Regions from separate parts of the Micromonospora olivasterospora genome, predicted to be linked through region 1. Evidence: riboswitches for the same ligand, from Rfam matches in the RefSeq annotation. Region 1 holds a riboswitch; the other holds the start of a gene.
What was found. A riboswitch is a leader RNA that binds a small molecule or an ion and turns the genes downstream of it on or off. The one in region 1 is predicted to bind S-adenosylmethionine.

Region 1 (7,640 bases):
GCCGCCCGCACCACGGCGGCCACCTCCTCGGTGCTGCGCGGGCGGACCACCACCAGCGGGGTGCCCGAGGCGCACAGGTCGGCCTCGTCCCGCTCGTGCATGCGGAGCAGGTCCGGATCGGTCAGGACGGCGGCGTCGCCGAGCACGGCGCGCAGGTCATCGAGGAGGGGGGTTCCGGCCATGCGGAAGAGGCTAACGGGCGGCTATCTTGGCGGCCATGCTGTACCTGGACCGACCCGCCTGGCCGGCGCGTGGACGGCTCTGGTCCCACCTGATCAGCTACGTCTCGTACGCCGAGCTGCACGCCTTCGCCGAGGCGCTCGGCGCGCCCCGGCGGGCCTTCGACCGGGACCACTACGACATCCCCGCGGAGCGGTACGCCATGGCGGTGTGGCTCGGCGCGAGGGTGGTGCCGAGCGGTGACCTGGTCCGCCTGCTCCGCGCGGCGAACCTCCCCCGCCCCCGCCCCCGCCCCCGCCCCTAGACACTCGCCGATCTTGCACTTTGTGCCCTCACTTTGTCCCGGTTGGACACTTTTGTCGGGGCCAAAAGTGCAAGATCGCGGGGGTGGGGGTGGGGTGGGGGTGGGGGTGGGGGTGGGGGTGGGGGTGGGGGTGGGGTGGGGGCGCGGGGTGGGGTGGGGGGTTAGGTGAGGTGGGTTAGTTCGCGGGTCAGGTTGGATCTGGCTCGGGGGGCCCAGGTGGTGGCCAGCGGGGGGAGGCGGTAGAGGGCCGGCAGGGCCAGCAGGTTCCGCAGCACCCGGGCCCGGCCAGCGCGGAAGTCCGGGTCCGGCACGTGCGCGTACTCCCGGCGGACGGCGGCCGCGTACCGGTCGTACTCCTCGGGCGGGCCGGCCAGCACGGCCAGGTCCGCGTCGCAGAGCAGCGCACCGTCGGCGTCCCCGGCGGCGGTCGCGTGCCCGGCGGTCAGCAGCACCAGCCGGCGTACCTCGGCCACCGCCCCCGCCGGCAGGCCCAGGTCGGCCAGGAGCGTCGTGGCCAGGTCGGCGCTGTCCCGCTCGTTGGCGTCACCCGGGGCGCGGGGGTCGTAGACCGCGTCGTGGCACCAGGCGGCGAGCCGGACCAGGTCCGGCCGGTCGGCCAGGCCCGCGTACGCGTCGACGACGTCGAGCACGGCGGTCAGGTGCCGGGGGGTGTGGTAGTGCCGGTGGGGCTCCCGCCAGCGGGTCAGCAGGCTTTCCCCGGCCTCGGTCAGCAGCGGCCCGTCGGTCGCGCCCGCGCCCCGCGCCGCCGCCCGCCACCGGTCGATCAGCTCCGTCACCCGCCCGAGTGTGCCGCACCCGCGCGAGGATTCACCCCCTCCGGTACGGGTAGTCCCCGCCATGGCCCGGGACCGGCGACCTTCGTTGCTGCGGCGCGCCTCGGAGCGCGACGGCAAGGACATCGATACGGCGCGAATCGCCGAGGGCATGACGTACCTGCGGAACCGGGGCCGGGACACCCTGCACGACCGGCTGCACCGCGTCCGGATGTCGGTCGGCCTCGCCGTCCAGGCCGGGCTGGCCGCCGCCCTGGCCTACCTGGTGTCCCACTACATCCTGAACAACGCGCAGCCGGTCTTCGCCCCGATCTCGGCCGTCGGCACCCTGGCCGCCTCGATCGGCCAGCGGCTGCGCCGGACCGTCGAGCTGATCGTCGGGGTGGCGGTCGGGGTGTTCCTCGGTGACGGGCTGGTCTACTTCCTCGGTACCGGCAGTTGGCAGCTCGGGCTCGTGGTGACCGCCTCCATCCTGTTGACCATCTTCTTCGGTGGCAGCGTGGCCGTCGTCATCCAGGCCGCCGCCACCGCCGTGCTGATCGTCACGCTCAGCCCCTCCACGCAGAACCTGGAGATCCCGCGCTTCGTCGACGCCGCCGTCGGCGGCGGCATCGCGCTGGTGGTGACGGCGATCCTGCTGCCGTTGAACCCGCTGCGCGTGATCAATCGGGCCGCCCGGCCGGCGCTGGACCTGCTCGCCGACCAGCTCGACAACGCGGCCCAGGCCCTGCGCGAACAGGACCGCGGCCGCGCCCAGCGCGCGCTGGAACGGCTCCGGGAGAACAAGGAGGAACTGGCCACCTTCACGGAGGCCATCGAGGGCGCCAAGGAGACGACCATCCTCTCCCCGGCCCGCTGGCACCGGCGCAGCGAGCTGACCCACTACGCGGAGGCGGCGGACCCGATCGACCGGGCGATGCGCAACAGCGGCACGCTCATCCGGCGTTCGGTGACCCTGATCGAGGACGAGGAACCGGTGCCGGATTCGATGCCCGACGCCGTGAACCACCTCGCCGAGTCCGTCCGGCTGCTTCGGCACGAGTTCTCCGTCGGGGCGGAGCCGCAGCGGGCCCGGGAGCGGTCCCTGCGCGCCGTCAGCGAGGCCGGCCGGGCGTACGGGCAGGGGGTGGGCTTCTCGGGCAGCGTGGTGATCGCCCAGGTGCGGACGACCGCCAGCGACCTGATGGTCGCCTCCGGCATCGAGCAGGAGGAGGCGAACCGGCTGGTCCGCCAGGCGTTCGGCAGGCCGGAGCGGGAGGAGGGCGCGCCCGAGGGCAGGCCCGGCCCGCAGCCCCCCACCGCACCGGCCCTCGGCTGAGCGGTCACGGGAGCTCGGCGAGGGCGGCGAGCAGGCGGTCCACGTCGTCGGTCGTGCTGCCCAGCCCGAGGCTGGCCCGCAGGGCGGTCGGCGGCAGGTCGGCGCGACCGCTGCGGGCGGCGGCCTCGGCGAGCAGCCGCCGGGCCAGCGGGTGGGCGCAGAACAGCCCGTCGCGGACCCCGATGTCGTGCCGCGCGGCCAGCTCCGCCGCCACCTCGGCCGAGTCCCGGCCGGCCACGACGAACGACACGATGCCGACCCGCGGCGCGTCCGGGCCGAAGGTGCGCAGCTCCACCGCGTGCGGCAGGGCGGCCAGGCCGTCCCGAAGCCGGGCCAGCAGCGCCTGCTCGTGGGCGTGCAGTTCGGCCCGGTCCGCGTCGGCCAGCGCCGCGCACACCGCCGCCAGGGCGACCGCGCCGAGCAGGTTGGGCGTACCGCCCTCGTGCCGGGCCGGGCCGGTGGCCCAGCGCACCTCGTGGGTGGCCGCGCCGACGTGGCTGGTGGCGCCGCCTCCCGCCAGGTAGGGCGGGGCCGCGTCGAGCCAGTCGCCCCGGCCGAGCAGCACCCCCGCCCCGAACGGCGCGTACAGCTTGTGCCCGGAGGCGGCCAGGTAGTCCACGCCCAGCGCGGCCACGTCGACCGGGGCGTGCGGGGCGAGCTGGGCGGCGTCGACCGCGATCCGGGCGCCGTGCCGGCGGGCCACCAGGGCCAGCTCGGCCACCGGCCAGCGCTCCCCGGTCACGTTGCTCGCCCCGGTCACCGCGACCAGCACCGGCGGGTCGGCCCGCGTGCCCCGGCGCAGCTCGGTCAGGGCGGCGTCCAGGGCGCGGACCGCCTCGCCCGCGGCGGCCGGCACCGGCAGCCGCACCGAGCCGCGCGGCCAGGGCAGCAGGTTGGCGTGGTGCTCCCCGGCGAAGGTGACCACCGTGGTCCCGGGGGGCAGGGCCCGGGCCAGCAGGTTCAGCGCGTCCGTGGTGTTGCGGGTGAAGACCACGTGGTCGCCCGCGCGGGCGCCGAAGAAGTCCCCGACCGTCTGCCGCGCCCGCTCGTACTCCAGCGTGCAGCGCCGCGACAGCGCCCCGGCGCCGCGGTGCACGCTCGCGTACCAGGGCAGGAGCTCGGCCACGGCGTCGGCCGCGGCCCGCGCGCACGGCGCGCTGGCGGCGTGGTCGAGGTTGACCTGGCCCGGCACGCCGAGCACGTCGAGCGGCCGGGCGGTCCGCGCCGGCAGCGGGGGCAGCGGGGATACGAGGGTGACGGGCACTGGCCTACCTCCGAGGTCCGGGGACCCCGGGGTGGGCACCGGGACGGGGTCCGCGCTTGCCCAGCGCCGGACGGGGCTGGGCCCGGTCATCACCCGGGGCACCCCACCGCGAACTTGACGAGGGTTGCCGGCCAGCAAGCCGGGGCTTCACGCTGGCGCTCGTGACCTGCCGGCAGCATACCGCCGGGCGGATGCGGCCGGACCCGGCGGTCGGGGGTGACTACGCTGACGGGATGGCCGACACTCCGTCCGGCGGCGGCGCCGCCTCGCCGTGGACCGCGCCCCCCGTCCCGTCGCCGCCCGGCGGGGCCGACAGGATGCCGCCGCGCCGGCTGGGCTGGCGGCGGATCCTGGTGCTGGGCCTGGTGGTGCTGCTGATCGCGGCCTGCGCGGTCTACATGCTGTTCGTGCTCGGCTCGAACCTCGGCCCGGAGGCGCTCCTCGTCGGCGTGCTCGCCGCCATCCTGCCGGTGCCGGTGCTGGTCGCCGCCTTCCTCTGGCTCGACCGGTACGAGCCGGAGCCGCTGAAGTACCTGGTCTTCTGCTTCGCCTGGGGGGCGTTCGTCTCCACCGCCGCCTCGCTGACCGTCAACGAGTTCTTCGCCGCCCGGTTCGCCGACTGGCACCTGCCCGCCGCGCTCACCGGGGTGCTGGTCGCCCCGTTCATCGAGGAGCTGACCAAGGCGCTCGGGCCGATCCTGCTGCTGGTCTTCCGCCGCCGGGAGTGGTCGGGGATCACCGACGGCCTGGTCTACTGCGGGCTGTCGGCGGTCGGCTTCGCGATGGTGGAGAACATCCTCTACCTCGGCGGTTACGGCTACCGCTCCGGCGTCGACGAGTACGGCCCGGCGACCGGGGCCCAGCAGGTCATCGCCATCTTCATCGTGCGGATCCTGCTGTTCGGGTTCGCCCACCCGCTGTTCACCTCGATGACCGGGGTGGGGCTGGGCATCGCCGCCCGTACGGCCGACCGGCGCGTCCGGTTCCTCGCCCCGATCGCCGGGCTGCTGGTGGCGATGATGCTGCACGGCACCTGGAACCTGCTGCCGTCGCTGGCCCAGGCCACCGGGCAGGCGGTGATCGCCCTGTACGGGTATCTCGGTGTGATGGTGCCGATCTTCTTCGGCATGGTCGGCCTGGCCGTGTGGCTGCGCGGCTGGGAGGGGCGGCTGACCGAGCGCACCCTGCCGGACTACGTGCGGGCCGGCTGGCTCACCCCGCCCGAGGTGGCGGCGCTGGGCAGCCTCGGCCGGCGGCACGCCGCCCGTACCTGGGCGCGGCGGGTGGCCGGGGACGCCGGGGTGAAGGCGATGCGCGGATACCAGTTCTCGGCCACCCGCCTCGCCCTGCTGCGGGACGGGATGCGCCGGGGACTGGACCGCAGCCAGGCCGACCGGGAACGGACGGCGCGGGAGGAACGGGAGCTGCTGGACGCGATCACCGCGTACCGGTCGTTCTTCGTCGGCCGTGACCCGCAGGCCCCGGTCGGGCGCTGGGACGGCCAGCGCTACCACCTGCGGTTCCCGGACGGGTCGCAGCGGCCGGTCGACGCCCCGGAGGACCCGGTCGTGCCGATCCCCGTGGTGCTCGCGCCGCCACCGCCGCCCGCCCACCCGACCGGCTACGGGCCGCCGGGCTGGTACGGCCCCGGGCCGGCCGCCCCCTGGCCGTCGGGTCGCCCCTGACCGGCCCGGCCGGCGCGCGCACCGGCCGGCCCGCGCGCCGGCGGGCGACCTGACCGGCCCCGGTCAGGTCATCAGGCTGGTGAGGAAGTCGCCGAGGCCCTGCGCCATCGCCATCAGGCCCGCCCCGATCGCCTTGACCATCTGCGCCGCGCCCTCGGGCCGGAACGCCATGAAGTAGATCAGAAAAGCGACGCTTCCCCAGGCGAGCAGCTTCTTCACGAATACCGGCATGGTCCCTCCCCAGGGCGTCGGACGTGCCTGGCTTCCCGCCGCCGACACGCGCAAACGACGGCGGAAGCCGGGACGGACCCGGGGCAGGGGTGTTTACAGATACAGGCCGGTGGAGCCGGAGGCCTCCGTCTCGACCCGCTCGGCGGCGACCGCGTGCACGTCCCGCTCGCGCAGCAGGACGTACCCCCGGCCGTGCAGTTCCACCTCCGACCGGTCGTCCGGGTCGAAGAGCACCCGGTCGCCGGAGACGATCGAGCGTACGTGCGGGCCCACGCCCACCGCGGTTGCCCAGGCCAGGCGTTTGCCCACGGCGGCGGTCGCCGGGATCACGATGCCCGCGGTGGAGCGGCGCTCACCCTCGCTCCCCTCCGTCCGCACCAGCACCCGGTCGTGCAGCAGGCGGATCGGCAGGCCGGAGTCGAGATTCTTGTCGGCGGTCACGACGGAACCGTACCCCGTCGGCTCGGGCGGGCCCGCCGGTGGTTGCGCGGTGACGGTCGGAGGCATCTGTGGCGGAACCGGCCTATGGTGGTGCCGGGAAACGTATGCTGGCCCCCCTGTCGTCCGGGTCGGGCGGGTTACCTGATGCGGGAGGTGCGCTTGAGCCGCTTGGAGCGGGTGGTCGGACGGCTCCGCCGCGCGTTCGGGCCCGGACGGGAGTCGGTGCGGCGCGGCCGTCCGGACCCGGTGGGCGCGGGCGGGCCGGAGGAGGGCGGGGTGGCCTCGCCGGCCTCGCCCGGGCCGGTGGCTCCGCCGTCGGCCGTGGTGGCCGGCGCCCAGCCCCCGGCGGCGGTGCACGCCTCCACCTCCAGCCGCGACGACGCGGACGTGCCGCACGGCCTGCGGATCGCCGCCGCCTGGTCCTGGCGGCTCATCGTCATCGGGGCCGTGGCGTGGGCGCTGCTGAGGATCGTCGGCACCATCCGGGTCGTAATCATTCCGCTGGCCGTCGCGCTGCTGCTCTCGGCGCTGCTGGCGCCGGCCGTGGGCTGGCTGCTCCGGGCGCGCTTCCCCCGCTCCCTGGCGACCGGGGTGGTGCTGGTGGGCGGCCTGGCCGCCGTCGTCGGCACGCTGACCCTGGTGGTCAGCGAGTTCATCAAGGGCGTGCCGGAGCTGAGCAAGAACGCGTCCCAGGGCGTGCGGCAGATCCAGGACTGGCTCAAGACGGGCCCGCTGCACCTCTCGGACAACCAGCTCAACCGGTACATCGACGAGGCACAGAACTGGATCAACGAGAACACCAACAACCTGACCAGCGGGGCGATCGCCACGGCCGCCACCCTCGCCGAGGTGCTGACCGGCATGGTGCTGGTGCTGTTCGCCACGTTCTTCTTCCTGCGTGACGGCAACAGCATCTGGCGCTTCCTGGTCCGGCTGCTGCCGGTGGCCGCCCGGTGGAAGGTCGACGACGCCGGCCGGGCGTCCTGGGAGACCCTGGTGGCCTACGTGCGGGCCACGGTGCTGGTCGCCTTCATCGACGCCGTCGGCATCGGCATCTTCCTGGTGATCTTCGACATCCCGTTCGCGTTCCCGCTGGCGGCGCTGGTGTTCCTCGGGGCGTTCATCCCGATCGTCGGGGCGGCGCTCTCCGGCGGCGTGGCGGTGCTCGTCGCGCTGGTCGACAGCGGCCCCGTCACCGCCCTGATCATCCTGGGCGTGGTGATCGGCGTGCAGCAGGTCGAGGGGCACGTGCTCCAGCCACTGATCATGGGTCGGGCGGTGGCCATCCACCCGCTCGCCGTGATCATCGGCATCGCCGGCGGCGTCGTGCTCGCCGGCATCACCGGGGCGCTGGTCTCGGTGCCGCTGATCGCGGTGCTCAACACCGCCGTCCGCCGGCTCGCCGCGCGCACCGTGCCGGACA
Region 2 (7,640 bases), 3.4 Mb from region 1:
GGTGAGGTCCTTCCAGGTGCCCGCCACGTTGGGTACGCGGGCCTGGCCGCCGAGCCGCCCCTCGGTGCCCACCTCGCGGGCCACCCGGGTCACCTCGTCGGCGAACGCGCCGAGGGTGTCGACCATGGTGTTGATGGTCTGGGCGAGCACGGCGACCTCGCCCTTGGCCTCCACCGTGATCTTGCGGCTCAGGTCGCCCTGGGCCACCGCCGTGGCGACCAGCGCGATCGAGCGCACCTGGTTGGTGAGGTTGTTGGCCATCTCGTTGACGTTGTCGGTGAGGTCCTTCCACGTACCGCCGACGTTGAGCACCCGGGCCTGGCCGCCGAGCCGCCCCTCCGTGCCCACCTCCCGCGCCACCCGCGTCACCTCGTCGGCGAACGCGGAGAGCTGGTCGACCATCGTGTTGATGGTCTCCTTGAGGGCCAGGATCTCGCCCCGGGCGTCGACCCGGATCTTCTGCGTCAGGTCGCCCTTCGCGACGGCCGTGGTCACCTCGGCGATGCTGCGCACCTGCGCGGTGAGGTTGTCGGCCATGACGTTCACCGACTCGGTGAGGTCCTTCCAGGTGCCGGAGACGCCCTTGACGTCGGCCTGGCCGCCGAGGCGCCCCTCTGTGCCCACCTCCCGCGCCACCCGGGTCACCTCGTCGGCGAACGACGACAGCTGATCCACCATCGTGTTGATGGTGTTCTTCAGCTCCAGGATCTCGCCGTGCGCGGTGACGGTGATCTTCTGCGACAGGTCGCCCCGGGCCACCGCCGTGGCCACCTGGGCGATGCTGCGCACCTGGTCGGTGAGGTTGACGGCCATCGAGTTGACGGAGTCGGTGAGGTCCCGCCAGGTGCCGGCGACGCCGCTGACCTGCGCCTGGCCGCCGAGCCGGCCGTCGGTGCCGACCTCCCGGGCCACCCGGGTGACCTCGGCCGCGAACGACGACAGCTGATCCACCATCGTGTTGATGGTGCTCTTGAGCTCGAGGATCTCGCCCCGGGCGTCGACGGTGATCTTCTGCGACAGGTCGCCCCGGGCCACCGCCGTCGTCACCTGGGCGATGTTGCGCACCTGGCTGGTCAGGTTGCCGGCCATGAAGTTCACCGAGTCGGTGAGGTCCCGCCAGGTGCCCGCCACGCCCGGCACCTCGGCCTGCCCGCCGAGCCGGCCCTCGCTGCCCACCTCCCGGGCCACCCGGGTCACCTCGTCGGCGAACGACGACAGCTGATCCACCATCGTGTTGATGGTGTTCTTCAGCTCCAGGATCTCGCCCCGCACGTCGACCGTGATCTTCTGCGACAGGTCACCCCGGGCCACCGCCGTGGCCACCTCGGCGATGTCCCGCACCTGGTCGGTGAGGTTACCGGCCATGGCGTTGACCGAGTCGGTCAGGTCCTTCCAGGTGCCGGACACCCCCGGCACCTCGGCCTGGCCGCCGAGCTGCCCCTCGGTGCCCACCTCCCGGGCCACCCGGGTCACCTCGGAGGTGAACAGCGACAGCTGGTCGACCATGCCGTTGAAGACGGTCGCGATCTCCCCCAGCAGGCCGTCGGCGTCCTCCGGCAGCCGGGTGCCGAAGTCACCGTCACGCACGGCGGTCAGGCCGGCCAGCAGCTGCCGCAATCCGGGGTCCGTCACCGGGCCCGCCGGGGTGGGAACCGTGGCGCCACGCCGTACCGTCGACCGTTCGACCATCGCATACTCCCGGAACCTGACCAGCCGGGCGGGCGTACCGGCCTCGGCGTTGAGTGCAGTTCGGCAAGTATGCATGCGGCCGGGGCCGGGACGGAAACGCGGCGCGGGGGTGGTCACCCGCCGCCGGCCACCCCCGGAAGGTGGGCGGTGACCCGGGCGGTCGTCCCGCCGCCGTCCCCGTCGTGGATCTCCAGGCCGTCGGTGAGCTGCTGGGCCAGCCACAGGCCACGGTGACCGACCTCGGTGGGCGCGGGCAGGGCCACGCGTACGTCGCCGAGGCCCGGCCCGTTGTCGCTGACCTCGCAGGTGAGCACGTCGCCGGCACGGCGCAGCCGCAGCGCGCCCCGGCCCCCGCCGTGCCGGACGACGTTGGTGACCAGTTCGTGCACCGCCAGGACGAAGTCCTCCAGGGGCACGCCGGTCAGCCCCGCCCGCTCGGCCGCGGCGGCGACGGCGTGCCGCAGCCGGGTCATCTCGTCGACGGTGATCGTCGCGGCCAGCAGGGTCGCCCCGGCACCCGCGCGGGAGGCGCCGGGCGTCGCGCCGCCGTCACCCGCACCGCTGCCCATGGCCGGACCGTACACGGCCCGCACCCGCCGCGGGCCGGCAATCCCGGTTCGCCCCCCTGGCGTCCCGCCGACTGTGGCAATATTCTCCACCTCACGCTTTCCCTTTGTAGCTCCTTTTCACCCCCGGCCGTCGACCGGCCATGAAGGAGATGCCATGCACCTCGACCATTCCGAACTGGACCGCCGTACGGTGCTGCGGGCCGGGCTCGGCGCGGCCGCCGTCGCCGTCGTCGGCTCGGAACTCGCGTTCCCCACCGCCGCGCGCGCCGCGTCCGCTTCGGACCTCGACTGGATCATCAGCTGCGACGAGTGGGGCGCCCGCCCGCCGAAGGATCCGCTGTCGGTCAGCGCCATTCCCACCAACAAGATCATCGTGCACCACATGGCGTTCCCGAACGTCACCGACTACTCCCGTGAGCAGGCGATCAAGCTGGCCCGGGACTGCCAGAACCTGCACATGGACGGCAATGGCTGGTCGGACACCGGCCAGCACTTCACGGTCAGCCGCGGCGGGTACGTGACGGAGGGCCGGCGCGGCAGCCTGGAGCGACTGACCGCCGGGGACCGGCAGATGATCTCGGCGCACTGCCCCGGGGAGAACGGCCGGGCCATCGGCATCGAGAACGAGGGCACGTACGTCAGCGAGACGCCCCCGCAGGCACTGCTGGACTCGCTGGTGCGGCTCTGCACGACGATCTGCCGTCAGTACGGGCTGCACGCCCACGACATCTTCGGCCACTGGGACTTCCGCAACACCCTGTGCCCCGGCGCCGCCTTCTACGCGCAGTTCCCGACGCTGCGCCGGCGGGTCTTCACCGAGCTGGGGACCGACCTCGCCGACGTGCCGGCCCGCCGCTGGCCGGACCTGTGGCGCTTCGTCAGCTCGCCCTCGGTGCGGGTGGTGCAGTACCTGCTCACCCACCGCGGCTACACACCAAGAAGGCCGTCCAGGACCTGCAGCGGCTGCACGGCCTGCCGCCGAACGGCAAGGTCGACACGAGCACCTGGTGCGCGCTGGTCGGCGGGGTCGTCCGCCAGTCGTTCCAGGCGGACTGAGCGGGACCGAGACCGCAACCGGCGGCGGCGCGTCGCACCCGCGCCGCCGCCGGGCCGTCCCAGGCGGACGAGCCGGCCCGCGTGACGTCGCGGAACCGGCGCCAGGTGCCCGAGAACGATTCGTCATCGACACGTACAATCAGACACCATTCGCCACCCAGAGCAATGGCGGCGACTCGGAGTGTGATCGCCGCCCCTCCGTTCGGTCACGCCGCGTGAGCGTGGTCATAACGACTGGACGGGCGGCCCGGCTGCCTTGCTAGTGTCGACGCAGGTCATGAGCGCCAGCGCGAAGCCCCGGCTCGCTGGCCGGCAACCCTCCTCCGCGGTGGGGTGCCCCGGGTGAAGACCAGGCACCGGAGTGTCACCGGTGCAAGCGTGGCCTGGTCCCCAGGTCATCACCGACCCTGGAGAGCCATGTCTGCCCACCACCACCGCCCGCCGGCCGGAGCCCCGCTCCCCCGCGTCGCGCTGGTCAGGCGCCGGCACGTGGACCTGATGCGAATGTGCAGCGCCGGCTGTCGCCGCCGCACCTCGCGCTGAGCGCCCCATCCGGCAACCCCTTCACCCGGTACGCCCACCCGGCGCCGTCCTCGGCGGCCGGCCGCGTGCCGTTCCTCGAACCAGGAGACACCCGTGCGATTCCTTCCTGCCCTGACCAAGGTCGCCGCCCTCGGCGCCGCCGCCGTCCTCGCCGCCGGGGCGCTGACCGCCTGCGGCGACGACGCCTCGAACACGGCGGACAACCCGTACGGCCTGCTGCAGGCCGGCGTGCTGCGCACCGGCACGCTCACCGACGCCCCGCCGAACGTGTACCTGAAGGACGGCAAGTTCACCGGCTTCGACAACGACCTGCTCACCGCCGTCGCCGCGAAGATCGGCCTGAAGGTGGAGTTCGTCGGCACCGACTTCTCCGCGCTGCTGTCCCAGGTCAACAACCACAAGTTCGACGTCGGCAGCTCCTCGATCACCATCACCGAGGCGCGGAAGAAGACCGTCGACTTCGGCAACGGCTACGACTTCGGCTACTTCGGCCTGGACGTACCCGCCGGTTCGTCGATCACCGGCTTCGACCAGCTCGCCGGCAAGCGGGTCGTGGTCGTGCAGGGCACCGTGCAGGACGACTACGCCACCGGGCAGAACCTGAACCCGGTGCGGGTGCCCGACTACAACGGCGCGCTCAACCAGCTCAAGGCCGGCACCGCCGACGCGTGGATCGCCCCCGCCGAGATCGGCGAGAAGACCGCCGCCGACAGCGGCGGCAAGGTCAAGGTGGCGGCGAAGCAGCTCAGCCCGGCCCCGACCGCGTACGCGGTGGCCAAGGGCAACGACAAGCTGCGCGAGGCGCTGAACAAGGGCCTCGACGAGGTCATCGCCGACGGCACCTGGACCCGTCTGCAGGCCCAGTACTACCCCGGCCGCCCGATCCCGGCCGACTTCAAGCCGGGCAGCGGCACCGTGCCGGTCCCGTCGGCCCCGGCGGCGACCGAGCCGTCGGCGTCCGCCTCGGCGGCCTCCTGACCGTACGGGCGACGAGCGAGCGGAGCGAACGAGGCGATGGATCCACTGAGCACCCTGTGGGAGACGTTCTTCGACTGGGACTCGATGCGCGTGGCGCTGCCCGAGATGTTGACGGTCGGGCTGCCCAACACGCTGATCCTGGCGATCTCGGCCGCTCTGCTCGGCTCGCTGCTGGGCATGCTGCTGGCCGTGGCGGGCATCTCCCGTACCCGGTGGCTACGCTGGCCGGCCCGGGTCTACACCGACATCTTCCGGGGCCTGCCCGCCGCGGCGACGATCCTGCTCATCGGCGTCGGGCTGGCGCCGCTCGGCATGCAGGTGTGGGGGCCGAACCCGTACCCGCTGGGGATCCTGGCGCTGTCGCTGATCGCCGCCGCGTACATCGGGGAGATCTTCCGGTCGGGCATCCAGAGCGTGGAGGCCGCGCAACTGGAGGGCGCCCGGGCGCTGGGCTTCTCCTGGGGCGAGGCGATGCGGCTGGTGATCATCCCGCAGGGCGTACGCCGGGTGTTGCCGGCGTGGGTCAACCAGCTCATCGCGCTGATCAAGGACTCCAGCCTGGTCTACTTCCTCGGCCTCGTCGCCAGCCAGCGGGAGCTGTTCCGGATCGGGCAGGACCACGCGGCGAACACCGGCAACGAGTCGGCGCTGCTGCTGGCGGGCCTGTTCTACCTGGCGCTGACCGTGCCGCTGACCCACGCCGTGAACTGGATCGACCGGCGGTTGCGGCAGGGCCGCCCGGCCGGTGCGGACGACGACGGCGGGCTGGCGCTGGCCGGCGAGGCCGCGCTGCCCGGGGAGGCCGCCGTCGGCGGCCCGGCGGGGAGGGAGTACCGATGAGCACCGCCACGAGCGCGCCGGTCAGCCTGAGCGTCCGCGACGTGCACCTCGCCTTCGGCGCCAACCGGGTGTTGCGCGGCGCGAGCCTGGACGTCGCCCGGGGCGGCACGGCGTGCGTCATCGGGCCGTCCGGATCCGGCAAGTCCACGCTGCTGCGCACCATCAACCGCCTGCTCGAGCCCGACCGGGGTGACGTGCTGCTGGACGGGCGCAGCGTGCTGGGCGACGACCCGGACGCGCTGCGCCAGCGAGTCGGCATGGTCTTCCAGCAGTTCAACCTGTTCCCGCACATGACCGTGCTGCGCAACGTCACGCTGGCGCTGCGCCGGATCAGGCGCCTCGGCGAGGACGAGGCCGTGCAGGTGGCCCGCGCCCACCTGGAGCGGGTCGGGCTGGCCGGCAAGGCCGACGCCCGGCCGGCGCACCTGTCCGGCGGGCAGCAGCAGCGGGTGGCGATCGCCCGGGCGCTGGCGTTGCAGCCGCAGGTGATGCTCTTCGACGAGGCGACGTCGGCGCTGGACCCGGAGCTGGTCAAGGGCGTGCTGGGCATCATGGCGGAGCTGTCGGCGGGCGGAATGACCATGGTGGTGGTGACCCACGAGATGGGCTTCGCCCGCGAGGTCGCCGACACGGTGGCGTTCATGGACGGCGGCGTGGTGCTGGAGGCCGGCGAGCCCGCCGCGATCTTCGAGCGCCCCGAGCACCCGCGGCTGCGCCGCTTCCTCTCCCAGGTGCTCTGACCGCCGGCCGGCCCGGTGTCCCGGCCGGGGCGGACACCGGGCCGGCCGACGCCGCGTCAGGGAGCCAGCTCGGTCCGGGCCAGCCCGGTCTCCGGGTCGTACGGGTAGGAGACGTGCTGGTGGACCATCCGCCGGGTACGGCTCCGGGCCGCCCGGCCTCGCGGTCGCCGCCCGGCTCCCGGACGGTCACCCCCGCCAGGGGTCGGCCGCCGCCGCCTGCTCCTGTTCGGCCCACGCCCGGGTTAGGGCGGCCGGGTCCGGGTACCGGTCGTCCGGGTCCGGCCGGGTCGCCCGGTGCACCACCGCCCGCTCGTCGGCGGTGCCCCGCCAGCCGCCCGGCGAGTCGAGCAGGTGGTGCAGCACCCGGCCGAGCGCGAACACCGTCGTCCGGTGGTCGATCCGCGCTCCGCGGGTGAACCCCTCCGGCGCCAGGTACCGGCGGGAGCCGGGCAGCCGGTCGGAGGCGAGCAGGAACGGCTGCGGCCGGTACTCGTCCAGGTCGACCAGGCGCATGCGGTGCGCGTCGAAGTCGTACAGCAGGCAGCCGTCGTAGAGGTCCACCGCGACGTACCCGGCAGCGGCGACGGCGACGTGCGCGTCGAGGACGGTCGCCAGCGCCGCCCGCGCCTCGGGCAGGGGCAGGGTCTGGAACCGGGCCAGCCCCATCCGGTCCGGCCCGTGGACGGTGGCGTGGTTGAGCACGGTCCCCGCCTGCCACGGGTACACCAGGACGGGGCCGTCGGCGCCGTCGAGGACGATCTCGGGACGCACGATCGCGGCGTGCCGGACGGCGGCGTGCAGCCCGAGCGCGCGGGCCAGCGACGCGGCCGCGGCGGGCGTCCGGGGCCGCTTCACGAACCACCGTCGACCGTCCACCTCCACGCCGTACGAGAGGCAGCCGGAATCCTGGTCGCCGAAGACGACGAAGGCGTCCTCGGACTCGGGAACCCGCACCGGGTCACCCTACCGGCCCCGCGCCCGCCGCCGGCCGCCGGCTGCGCTTGCCGCGCCACGCCGACCCGCGCTTCATTGATCAAGTTGATCAAGAGGTTTGCGTCGTCTCTCGCCGGCCTCGCGACGCGAACCTCTTGATCGACCCCGTGCCGGTTGATCGACCCCGTGCCGGCGGGGCGGCCGGTTATGAGAGGCGGGGCGGGTCCGGGCGGCCTATGGTGACGGGCGTGTTGATCAGGCGGGAGACAGGCGAGGACGTCGCGGCGATCCG

Region 2: it holds a riboswitch for S-adenosylmethionine, as region 1 does, so the genes downstream of both, JD77_RS24550 (ABC transporter substrate-binding protein) here and JD77_RS08925 (aminotransferase class V-fold PLP-dependent enzyme) in region 1, are expected to answer to the same signal.

Annotation. Positions count from the first base shown of each region.
Region 1 is NZ_VLKE01000001.1:1,948,144-1,955,783, reverse strand. It holds gene JD77_RS08950 (FAD-binding oxidoreductase) at 1-182, opposite strand, end outside; gene JD77_RS08945 (DUF4031 domain-containing protein) at 218-484, shown strand; gene JD77_RS08935 (HD domain-containing protein) at 646-1,281, opposite strand; gene JD77_RS08930 (FUSC family protein) at 1,343-2,596, shown strand; gene JD77_RS08925 (aminotransferase class V-fold PLP-dependent enzyme) at 2,601-3,860, opposite strand; SAM riboswitch class IV at 3,908-4,027, opposite strand; gene JD77_RS08920 (PrsW family intramembrane metalloprotease) at 4,094-5,545, shown strand; gene JD77_RS31960 (hypothetical protein) at 5,609-5,764, opposite strand; gene JD77_RS08915 (GroES family chaperonin) at 5,870-6,217, opposite strand; gene JD77_RS08910 (AI-2E family transporter) at 6,302-7,640, shown strand, end outside.
Region 2 is NZ_VLKE01000001.1:5,341,558-5,349,197, reverse strand. It holds gene JD77_RS24565 (HAMP domain-containing protein) at 1-1,689, opposite strand, end outside; gene JD77_RS24560 (ATP-binding protein) at 1,803-2,258, opposite strand; partial or broken gene JD77_RS35240 (peptidoglycan recognition protein family protein) at 2,257-2,967, shown strand; gene JD77_RS35235 (peptidoglycan-binding domain-containing protein) at 3,018-3,314, shown strand; SAM riboswitch class IV at 3,588-3,699, shown strand; gene JD77_RS24550 (ABC transporter substrate-binding protein) at 3,951-4,835, shown strand; gene JD77_RS24545 (amino acid ABC transporter permease) at 4,872-5,675, shown strand; gene JD77_RS24540 (amino acid ABC transporter ATP-binding protein) at 5,672-6,415, shown strand; gene JD77_RS24535 (serine/threonine protein kinase) at 6,602-7,369, opposite strand; gene JD77_RS24530 (GNAT family N-acetyltransferase) at 7,597-7,640, shown strand, end outside.